One region of the Clostridium sp. CM039 genome, then DNA from elsewhere that is predicted to be linked to it. Evidence: riboswitches for the same ligand, from Rfam matches in the RefSeq annotation. Region 1 holds a riboswitch; the other holds the start of a gene.
The links. Region 1 has a riboswitch for lysine ahead of ACWJJ2_RS16940 (ACT domain-containing protein). Riboswitches for the same ligand answer to the same signal wherever they lie in the genome.
Positions count from the first base shown of each region.

Region 2: another riboswitch for lysine. It lies ahead of kal (3-aminobutyryl-CoA ammonia lyase); the one in region 1 lies ahead of ACWJJ2_RS16940 (ACT domain-containing protein).

Region 1 is NZ_CM143649.1:3,614,823-3,619,230, forward strand. It holds gene ACWJJ2_RS16935 (glycoside hydrolase) at 1-1,981, shown strand, start outside; lysine riboswitch at 2,255-2,426, shown strand; gene ACWJJ2_RS16940 (ACT domain-containing protein) at 2,632-3,369, shown strand; gene rfbG (CDP-glucose 4,6-dehydratase) at 3,588-4,408, opposite strand, start outside.
Region 2 is NZ_CM143649.1:2,432,172-2,436,579, forward strand. It holds gene atoD (acetate CoA-transferase subunit alpha) at 1-164, opposite strand, end outside; gene kce (3-keto-5-aminohexanoate cleavage enzyme) at 213-1,037, opposite strand; gene kal (3-aminobutyryl-CoA ammonia lyase) at 1,196-1,576, opposite strand; lysine riboswitch at 1,778-1,958, opposite strand; gene ACWJJ2_RS11500 (cysteine-rich small domain-containing protein) at 2,064-2,321, opposite strand; gene ACWJJ2_RS11505 (hypothetical protein) at 2,360-3,454, opposite strand; gene ACWJJ2_RS11510 (methyl-accepting chemotaxis protein) at 3,802-4,408, opposite strand, start outside.

The DNA of each region.
Region 1 (4,408 bases):
TGTGAAAAATAATTCGGAATTTCAATGGCCTAATGTTAGTGCTGAAAGCTATGTCATTCCTCTTTCAGAAGGCAAATATATACCAAGCAACGATAAATATTGGAAAATATATTTAAGCAATAATAGTTATTTACCATTAGAATCATTTTCTATGCAATTTTTTGCTTTGAATAAGCAAAAATATTCTATTTTATACGTAATAGAAAATGTGTTCAATAATGAAATAACTTTTAATTCGAAAGATAAAATTAAATTTTCATTTAATCATGAGTTTCCTAAAATCAATAAAAATAAAGAATATTCATTTAGAATATATGTAACAGAAAAAGACCCTGTTAATATTGCAAAAACATATAAGAATTATATTGTTGAAAAAGGAAAATTCACCACTTTAAAAAGTAAAGAAAAAACAAATAAAAACATTGCTAAACTTTATGGTGCACCCCATATGTATTTTTGGGATAAATCTGTAATCTCAAAAGAAAATGTGAAATGGGGTGCATTTAGAAATAATACATCAAACGAAACTATTAGTTGGGTAAAAGAATTATTAAAAACAAAAATAGATGGTGGAAAAGAAATGCTAGATGTTTTTGAGCAAGTAAAAACTCAAGATTATGTTGACGATTATCAAAAGAAAACAATAGTGAGTGCATTAAATCAGGTATTATTATTAAAAGATTTTTACAATCTTAAAGTGTTTAAGAATCTTGATAAAGAAACTGAAAAATTAGTAAAGAAAGGCGTTAATAATTTAAATCAATTAGAACTTATAGATTTAAATAAAAAGTTACTAAAATCTCAAATGCCAAATGATTTTGATCCAATAGAGAATTGGGCAAATTCCAATACTGTAGATTTATTAAAAGATATAAATGCCGCTGGTATAAAAAATGCGTGGATAGGCGTCGATGATTGGATACAAGGTTCTATAAATCCTAAATTAGTTGAAAAAGCCAATAATATGGGCTATTTAATAGGTACCTATGATTCTTATCACTCTATTCATAAGCCTGGAGAAGAAAAATGGGTTACGGCTGCTTTTAAAGATAAATCTTTATATGAAAATGCTACTGTTACAAATAGAAAGGGTGAAAAATTAGAAGGTTTTAAGGGGGTAGGAAGAAAACTTAATCCTACTCTGTCCATGCCAGCAGTGAAAGAAAGAGTAGAAAGTATTTTAAATACAGGCGTAAAATATAATTCTTGGTTTATTGACTGCGATGCTTTTGGAGAGGTTTTTGATGATTACTCACCGAAGCACATAACAACACAACAAGAAGATATGAATGCAAGACTTAAAAGAATGGCATTTATAAGAGATAATAAAAATATGGTTATAGGTTCTGAAGGTGGTAATGATTTTGCAAGCCAAACTATAGCTTTTGCTCATGGTATTGAAACACCCTCATTTTCTTGGCTGGATCCTGATATGAATAAAAACAAAGATAGTAAATATTATTTTGGAACATATTACTCTCCAAATGGCGGAGTTCCTAATCGTTTTTCGAAGCAAGTTCCTCTAAAAGATTTATATAAACATATATTTATTGATCAAACTTACTCTCTTCCTCTTTTTAAATTAGTTTACAACGACTCAGTTATAACTACTTATCACTGGGACTGGTCAACGCTTAAAATAAAGGATGAAGTAGGAAATAGAATGTTAAACGAAATTCTATATAATACTCCACCGTTATACCATATAGATAAATATGAATGGAATAATTATAAAGATTTAATAGCATCACACAATAAAATTTGGGCTCCATTTCACAAAAAAGCTGTAACTAAGGAAATGACGGATTTTAAAATACTTTCACCAGACAAACTTGTACAAATGAGTAAATTTGGCAAGGACTTAAAAGTAGTTGCAAATTTCTCTAACAAAGATTTTAAATATAATACTGATGTTGTAAAAGCTAAATCTTTAATAATATATGATGGTAAAAATAAGATACCATATATGCCTAAGAAATAGTTTTAACGACATTTCAGAAGGAAAGTCTCCCACTTCTATAAGTAGGAGTTACTTGCCCTAATAAATAGAAAACTTCAGTGGTGGGATAACAATTGAGAATTTTTATCTACTCCAGAGGTCTACAAAGGGGTAAATCTCCTTCTGAAGTCGTCAATTCATCTTCTTCAAAGCTGTTCAGCTCCGCAGGAGATGATTTAACAAAAACATCTATAATTAATGATTGTACTTATAAATATACTGTGATAATATAAAAACTAATTAAAAAAATAAACTACCTAGGGTAGAGGTGCTGTATCTAAGAGTACTTGTTCGGAGCTTACAGGCTAAGATGAATAAGAAAAGGAGCTATGGCCGAAGAAAATGTATTTGGTGAAATTGTTTTCTGAGATTACATATAATATGTGTAAAATTGTCACTGATTTTTCAGTGGTGAGCTACAAGGTACACGAAGTTTGTATAAAAACATGTATTTTATGCAGCAAAGGTGTTCCTTTGCTGTATTTATTTTTTTTGGAACAATATATAAGAGTTCTAAATCTCACAAAAGGTGATAAATAGCACCGAAGGTGATAAACAGCACCGGAGGTGATAAACAGCACCGAAGGTGATAAACAGCACCAAAGGTGATAATTAATAGGAGTGATTTGATTATGGCAGTAGTTGTTCAAAAATATGGAGGTTCATCTGTAGGAACTACAGAGAAAATTAAAGGGATTGCACAAAGTATAGTAAAGAGGAAAAATGAAGATACAGATTTAGTTATAGTAGTATCTGCTATGGGGGACACTACAGATGATTTATTATCTCTATCAAAAGGCATAGGAGAAAAACCGGATAAGAGAGAACTGGATGCTTTATTATCAACAGGTGAAATAATTTCAAGCGCGCTTTTAGCTATGGCAATTAAGGAGGTAAAAAATATGAATATGGAAAATAAGCCAGTAACAGGAATAGCAACTAGTGATGAGGATGTTGCAGTAACACTTCAGCGTATACCTAAAGATGTGAATATATTGTCTACTATATTTGAAGCTATAGGAAGTAAAAGAATCAATATAGATATGATAAGTCAAACATCACCTATAGATGGAAAGGTAAGTGTATCATTTACTATACCTAAAGAAGGCTTAAAGGATAGTTTAGAAATTATAGATAACTTAATAGCAGATAATAAAGTTATAGTTGATGAAGAGATAACTAAATTTTCAGTGGTGGGGCTTGGCATGAAGACAACCTCTGGAGTAGCAGCTAGAATGTTTAGGGTTTTTAACAAAAACAATATTGAAATTAAAATGATTACTACATCAGAAATAAGAATTACTTGTGCTATTAAAACTGGAGATAAATTAAAGGCTATAAAGGTTGTTGCAGAGGAATTTAATCTATAAATATAACATGTTAGACGATAGTTAAGTATTAAACATAATTTACCTAAAGGCTCTTTAAAGTACGACCCTGATAATAATTTTTAAGAGAAGCCATTTTGGACTTCTCTTAAAAATTGTAATATTTTATAAATATTATCTGATTGGAAAGATTATTTATTCTTTTTTTAGAACCCTAAGTTTCACTCCATATTGATATTAATGCACCTAGAATGAGAGCTCTATCTACAATAATCATTAATTTGAGATTCGCATATATCAATCACCTTTTCATCCTTATATTTCCTATACCACTCTACAGTCTTTTCTATTGTCTCATCTATGCCCCACCTAGGCTTAAAATTTAAACAGAATCTAGCCTTGCTAATGTCAAGACTTAGTAAGCTTGCTTCATGGAATGAATCTCCCTTAAGGATTAAAGATTTCCAGCTTCCATTGCCCCACTCTTTGACAAGTCTTCTGACAACCTCCTGAACCGTAATGACATTTTGAGCTTCAGGTCCGAAGTTCCAAGCTCCAGAAAACTCCACATCTTTTTTTAATATTTTTGTTCCTAAAAGTAAATATCCGTATAATGGTTCAAGGACATGCTGCCAGGGTCTTACAGCACCTGGATTCCTAAGCAAAATCTCTTCATCATTTTCTAGTGCCCTGATGCAGTCTGGTATAATTCTATCGATGGCCCAATCTCCACCTCCAATTACATTACCTGCCCGTGCTGTTACAATTATTTTTTCATGATTTTTATACTCAGCTGTATTAAAAAAAGAATTTCTATATGAGGAAACCAAAAGTTCAACGCAACCCTTACTAGAACTGTACGGATCATAACCACCCATGGGATCTATTTCCCTGTAGCTGTACATCCATTCATTATTTTCGTAACATTTATCACTAGTGATAATAACTAAAGCTTTTGTTTCTTTACTGGCCCTCACCGCTTCCAATACATTTACAGTGCCCATAAAATTCACCTCATAGGTCTCTTTAGGGTTTTCATAGGAGTACCTAACGAGTGGTTGTGCTGCAAGATGAAAAACTA
Region 2 (4,408 bases), 1.2 Mb from region 1:
TAGCTTGTATCATTTGCTATTATAGTTAAGTTTTTTACATTTGTTTCTATTAATAGATCTATCATCTTTTCAGGTGTTCCACAGGCTAAAAATCCACCTATCATTATTGACATTCCATCTTTGAGTAATGGCCTAACTTGTTCTAAAGATACAACCTTATTCATTTATTTTACCTCCTCTTATTTATCTTGAAGATATAACAATTATCAGTTTTATATTTTGTTTAAACCCAATATCTCTCTTGCTTCTTGTGGAGTGGCAATTTCTCTGTTAAGTTCTTTCGCAAGTCTAACTACTTTTTCTACTAATTCTGCATTTGATTTAGCTGGTATACCTTTTTCAATATACACATTATCTTCAAATCCAACTCTTACATGACCACCCATTACAATAGTCACAGCTGCCATTTGAAATTCAAATCTACCAATACCTGATACAGTGTAAGTACTTCCCTCTGGCACGCTTCCTGCCATAAATACTAAATCTCTTGGCGAAGCAGTTATCCCACCATTTACACCCATAACAAAGTTAAAATGCATTGGTGTTTTTATAAAACCTTTCTTTTGAAGTCTTATTGCCATGTCTACCATGCCCTTATCAAAAACTTCAATTTCTGGTTTTACACCCATTTCAATCATCTTTTTACCAAATTCTTTAATAGTGTTTTCAGTATTTACGAATACATCATCTCCACCAAAATTACAAGTACCTGCATCTAAGGTTGCCATTTCTGGTCCTAAATCAACTGGTTGTAATCTTTCTGCATTACTCATTCCGACAGCTCCGCCTGTTGATGGTTGAACAATTGCATCCGGACATCTTTCTTTAATAGCTTCAATGCAAGCTCTAAATCTTTCCCTGTCTTGAGTAGGTGTTCCATCATCTTTCCTTACGTGTAAATGAATGATGCTAGCTCCTGCTTTATAAGCTTTTTCCGCTTCTATTGCCACTTCCTCAACAGTATAGGGTACATTTGGATTATGTTCTTTTGTAACTTCCGCTCCAGATATAGCTGCAGTAATTATTAATTTTTCCATGTGCTACCTCCTTATAGTGCTTCGTGGTGCAAAAATAATTACTATCTACCATAATATTTATGATAAGTTATGTATATTATGATAATTTTGCACAAACTTATTTAGCAACTAAAATATTAACCACTAGGTGAAAAAGTTTACATTAATTCTCTTGCATATTATTTTCTTTGGTTTTCTTTTAGAACTACGCAAGTTCCGCTTGCCTTACAAACTATTATTGGTTCTTCTAATACATCACAAGCTGAATCATTTATATCTGGTCTTGGTACTATAACTTTTCTTGCTTCGAAAATCATTTTTCTTGATGAATTCCCTACCTTCACTATTTCTCCAACAGCTTCTATATAGTCACCTGCATAAACTGGTGCTAAAAATTCTACAGCATCGTATGCTTTGAATAATCCTTCATCACCATCGTTCATAATTAAAAGTTCTGTAGCTACATCCCCAAATAATTGAAGCATTCTTGCTCCATCTACTAAATTTCCACCGTAATGTGCATCATGTGCACTCATTCTTAACCTTATTAAAGACTTCATTTTATTTTCCTCCTCGTTTATTGTAGTTATTCATTTTGTAATTTTTAGGAATTTTGTAAAAAACAACAAATCTGTGTTGTGTATCTTTTAGAAAATGCCTTATGTTAATTTATTTTGAAATAAAAAAAGGCACTGATTTTTCAGCGCCTTAATTAACCAAAGTACTAGGTCTATTAATGCAATGAAAAAACATCTTTTCATTACATAAATAGCTCTCCATAAGAACTCTTATGGCAGTGATAGAAATACTACTTTCTATCCCCAAGAATAAATTGAAGAACCAAAATATTCTTTCGGCAAACAAATACTTCATTTTTGACATTGGATGTTCATATCCTTATCATTCAAAAATTACCTCTTTATCTGCACCTCTATTTATGTGAAACTATTAAATTTTATTTTTAACTCTTACTTAATTATAATACGTAAACGTTTCAAATGCAATGTTTTTTTAAAATTATACTTTTTTAGTAAAAAATACTTTTTCTTAGTTATTATTTCTTTTTGCTTTGTTTACTTCCACTATCTTGCTTACTATATACTCATATCCATTTTCAGAATGTGGAATCATGCAAATTGAGCAATCTTTAACACCACTTACGAATTTCCCATTTCCACCACACTCCTCTAGAAAATATAGTGGACAATAGCAAAATAGACAATTAAATTTTTCATCATCTTTAACTTGATGGCATGGGAAATATTCGCAATCTTTATTTTTAAAAAATTTATAGTTATTATTCATTTTTAACCCTCCTTTAATTTCTAGGTTAGTTCCGAATTCTAAAAAGTTACCACATTATATATATCTATATCTTCTAATATTGTTTGCTCTAAAATAGATTCTTCGGGGAATTGCTTGTTCAAAATTTGTTTAAATTTTTTAAGTTGCGCAGCAGAAAGTTCTGCTTGCTTTGGCAAATTATTTTTTTCCTTAATAATATTGCCTGCTTCTAATTTATATATAAATTTGTCCCCTATAATATTTATATTATTTTTATCATCAAATTTTAAATCTCCAGTTATGTCACTATTTATGCTTGTCTTCTTTAAATCACTTATTGATTTTCCATCATTATTAATTTTAGCTACATTAATATAAGCACTTACTTCACCATTCGAATTCTTTGAATCTGAAAGCCAACTTCTAAAGGCAAGCATTTTACCATCTTTAGATATCACTCCATCATATATTTCTTCCTTATCCTCTATACTTTCAAAAATTTTATTACCATTAATATATAAATTGGCCCTAGGTTTTGGAAATATATGAGGTGTAACGCTATAAAGGATGCTTTTTTTATTTATAATAATATCTCTTATGGTACCAACGCATGATATTAACTCCAATTTGTTTTTTATGTTATATATTGCATAACCTGAAGCTGACGGATTAATATGACCCGTAATCAAAATGTTTTCATTATCTATCCACTTGAGTTCAATAATTTGTTGAACGTCTTTATTATTTATATCAATCTCTGTTGATTTTTCAGTTTTAATATCATAAACAATTATATGTGGGGGATTTATTTCTTTTTCTTCATTAAAAGATCTAAATACTATTTTTGTTTTATCTGGAGAAAGTTGTAATAGATCTTTTGAATTTGAATTATCCCCTAAAGATTTAATCTGTTCATTTATTTCATCATAAAGATAAACATTATTATTCTTCTCGAATGCTATCTTTGTTAGCTTTGCATTTTGATCCTTACTTTTAATTTCAGCATCTTTACTAGATATAGTCTCTATATTTTTACTCGAATTTCTATTGATTTTATTTAAATAAGCCCTCAGTGTCAATATGCTTAGCGATAAACACATCGCTACAATGAGTAACTTTAATTTTTTTTTCGTTATTTTTTTATGGCCAGTCATAATTTTGCTCCTCATTTAAATTCATAATAATTATTATTTTAAATCATTGAAACTTAGATTATTATACTCCACTTATATTAGTGTATCAACTGGATTCTTTTGTGTTTTACACTGTTATTTATATGTTTACAATTTAAAAATATACAATGTTTATTTTATCTTTTAATTATGAATTTTTTGTAAATATTAACATTGGTTTATCCGTTCAAAAGTAATAAAGGGCATTAGTTTAAATTTAAACTAACGCCCTTTATTACTTTTGAAATTATTTTCGCATTTGTTATAGATACTTTCCATAAATTCTACATTCCGATTTAAATCGGTATCTACCTTCATTTTTAGATTTATTATTTTTTCATTTGATCATTACTGCTAAATATGTTCTTTACCCATGTTAAAAAGCCCTTCTTTTCTTCTTTTATCTCTACAACTTTTTTATCTTCTTTAGTTGCCACAGTCTTTACTTTTATCCCATCAGTTTTCATAACAAATTTAACTTTACCATCCATCTTATCACCTACACCTGAAAATGTACCATAATTATTAGATATTTTTACAAGTTCATCTTTCACATCAATAATATCTCGCACATCTCCCATTTTGCTGTCAATTTCGCCACTTATCTTTTGAATACCCTCTTTATCAAATTTTTTCATATTTTTATCTAATTCTTTATTTCCATTTGCTAATTTATTGGCACCTTCTTTTAATTTTCCTGACCCTACAGAAAGTTCACCCACCGCTGAATTTAGTTTACTTGATCCTTGTGTTAATGGTTTTATCCCATCATTATTTAATTTTGTTAAACCATCTGCCACGCTTTGAGATCCTACCACTAATTTATTAGTGTTTTCTCCCATAACTTTTGTTCCTGCGCTTAAGTCTTCAGCTGCATTATTTAACTTATTTGCTCCACCTATGAGTCCCCGACTACCAGTTTTAAGCTTTCCTGCA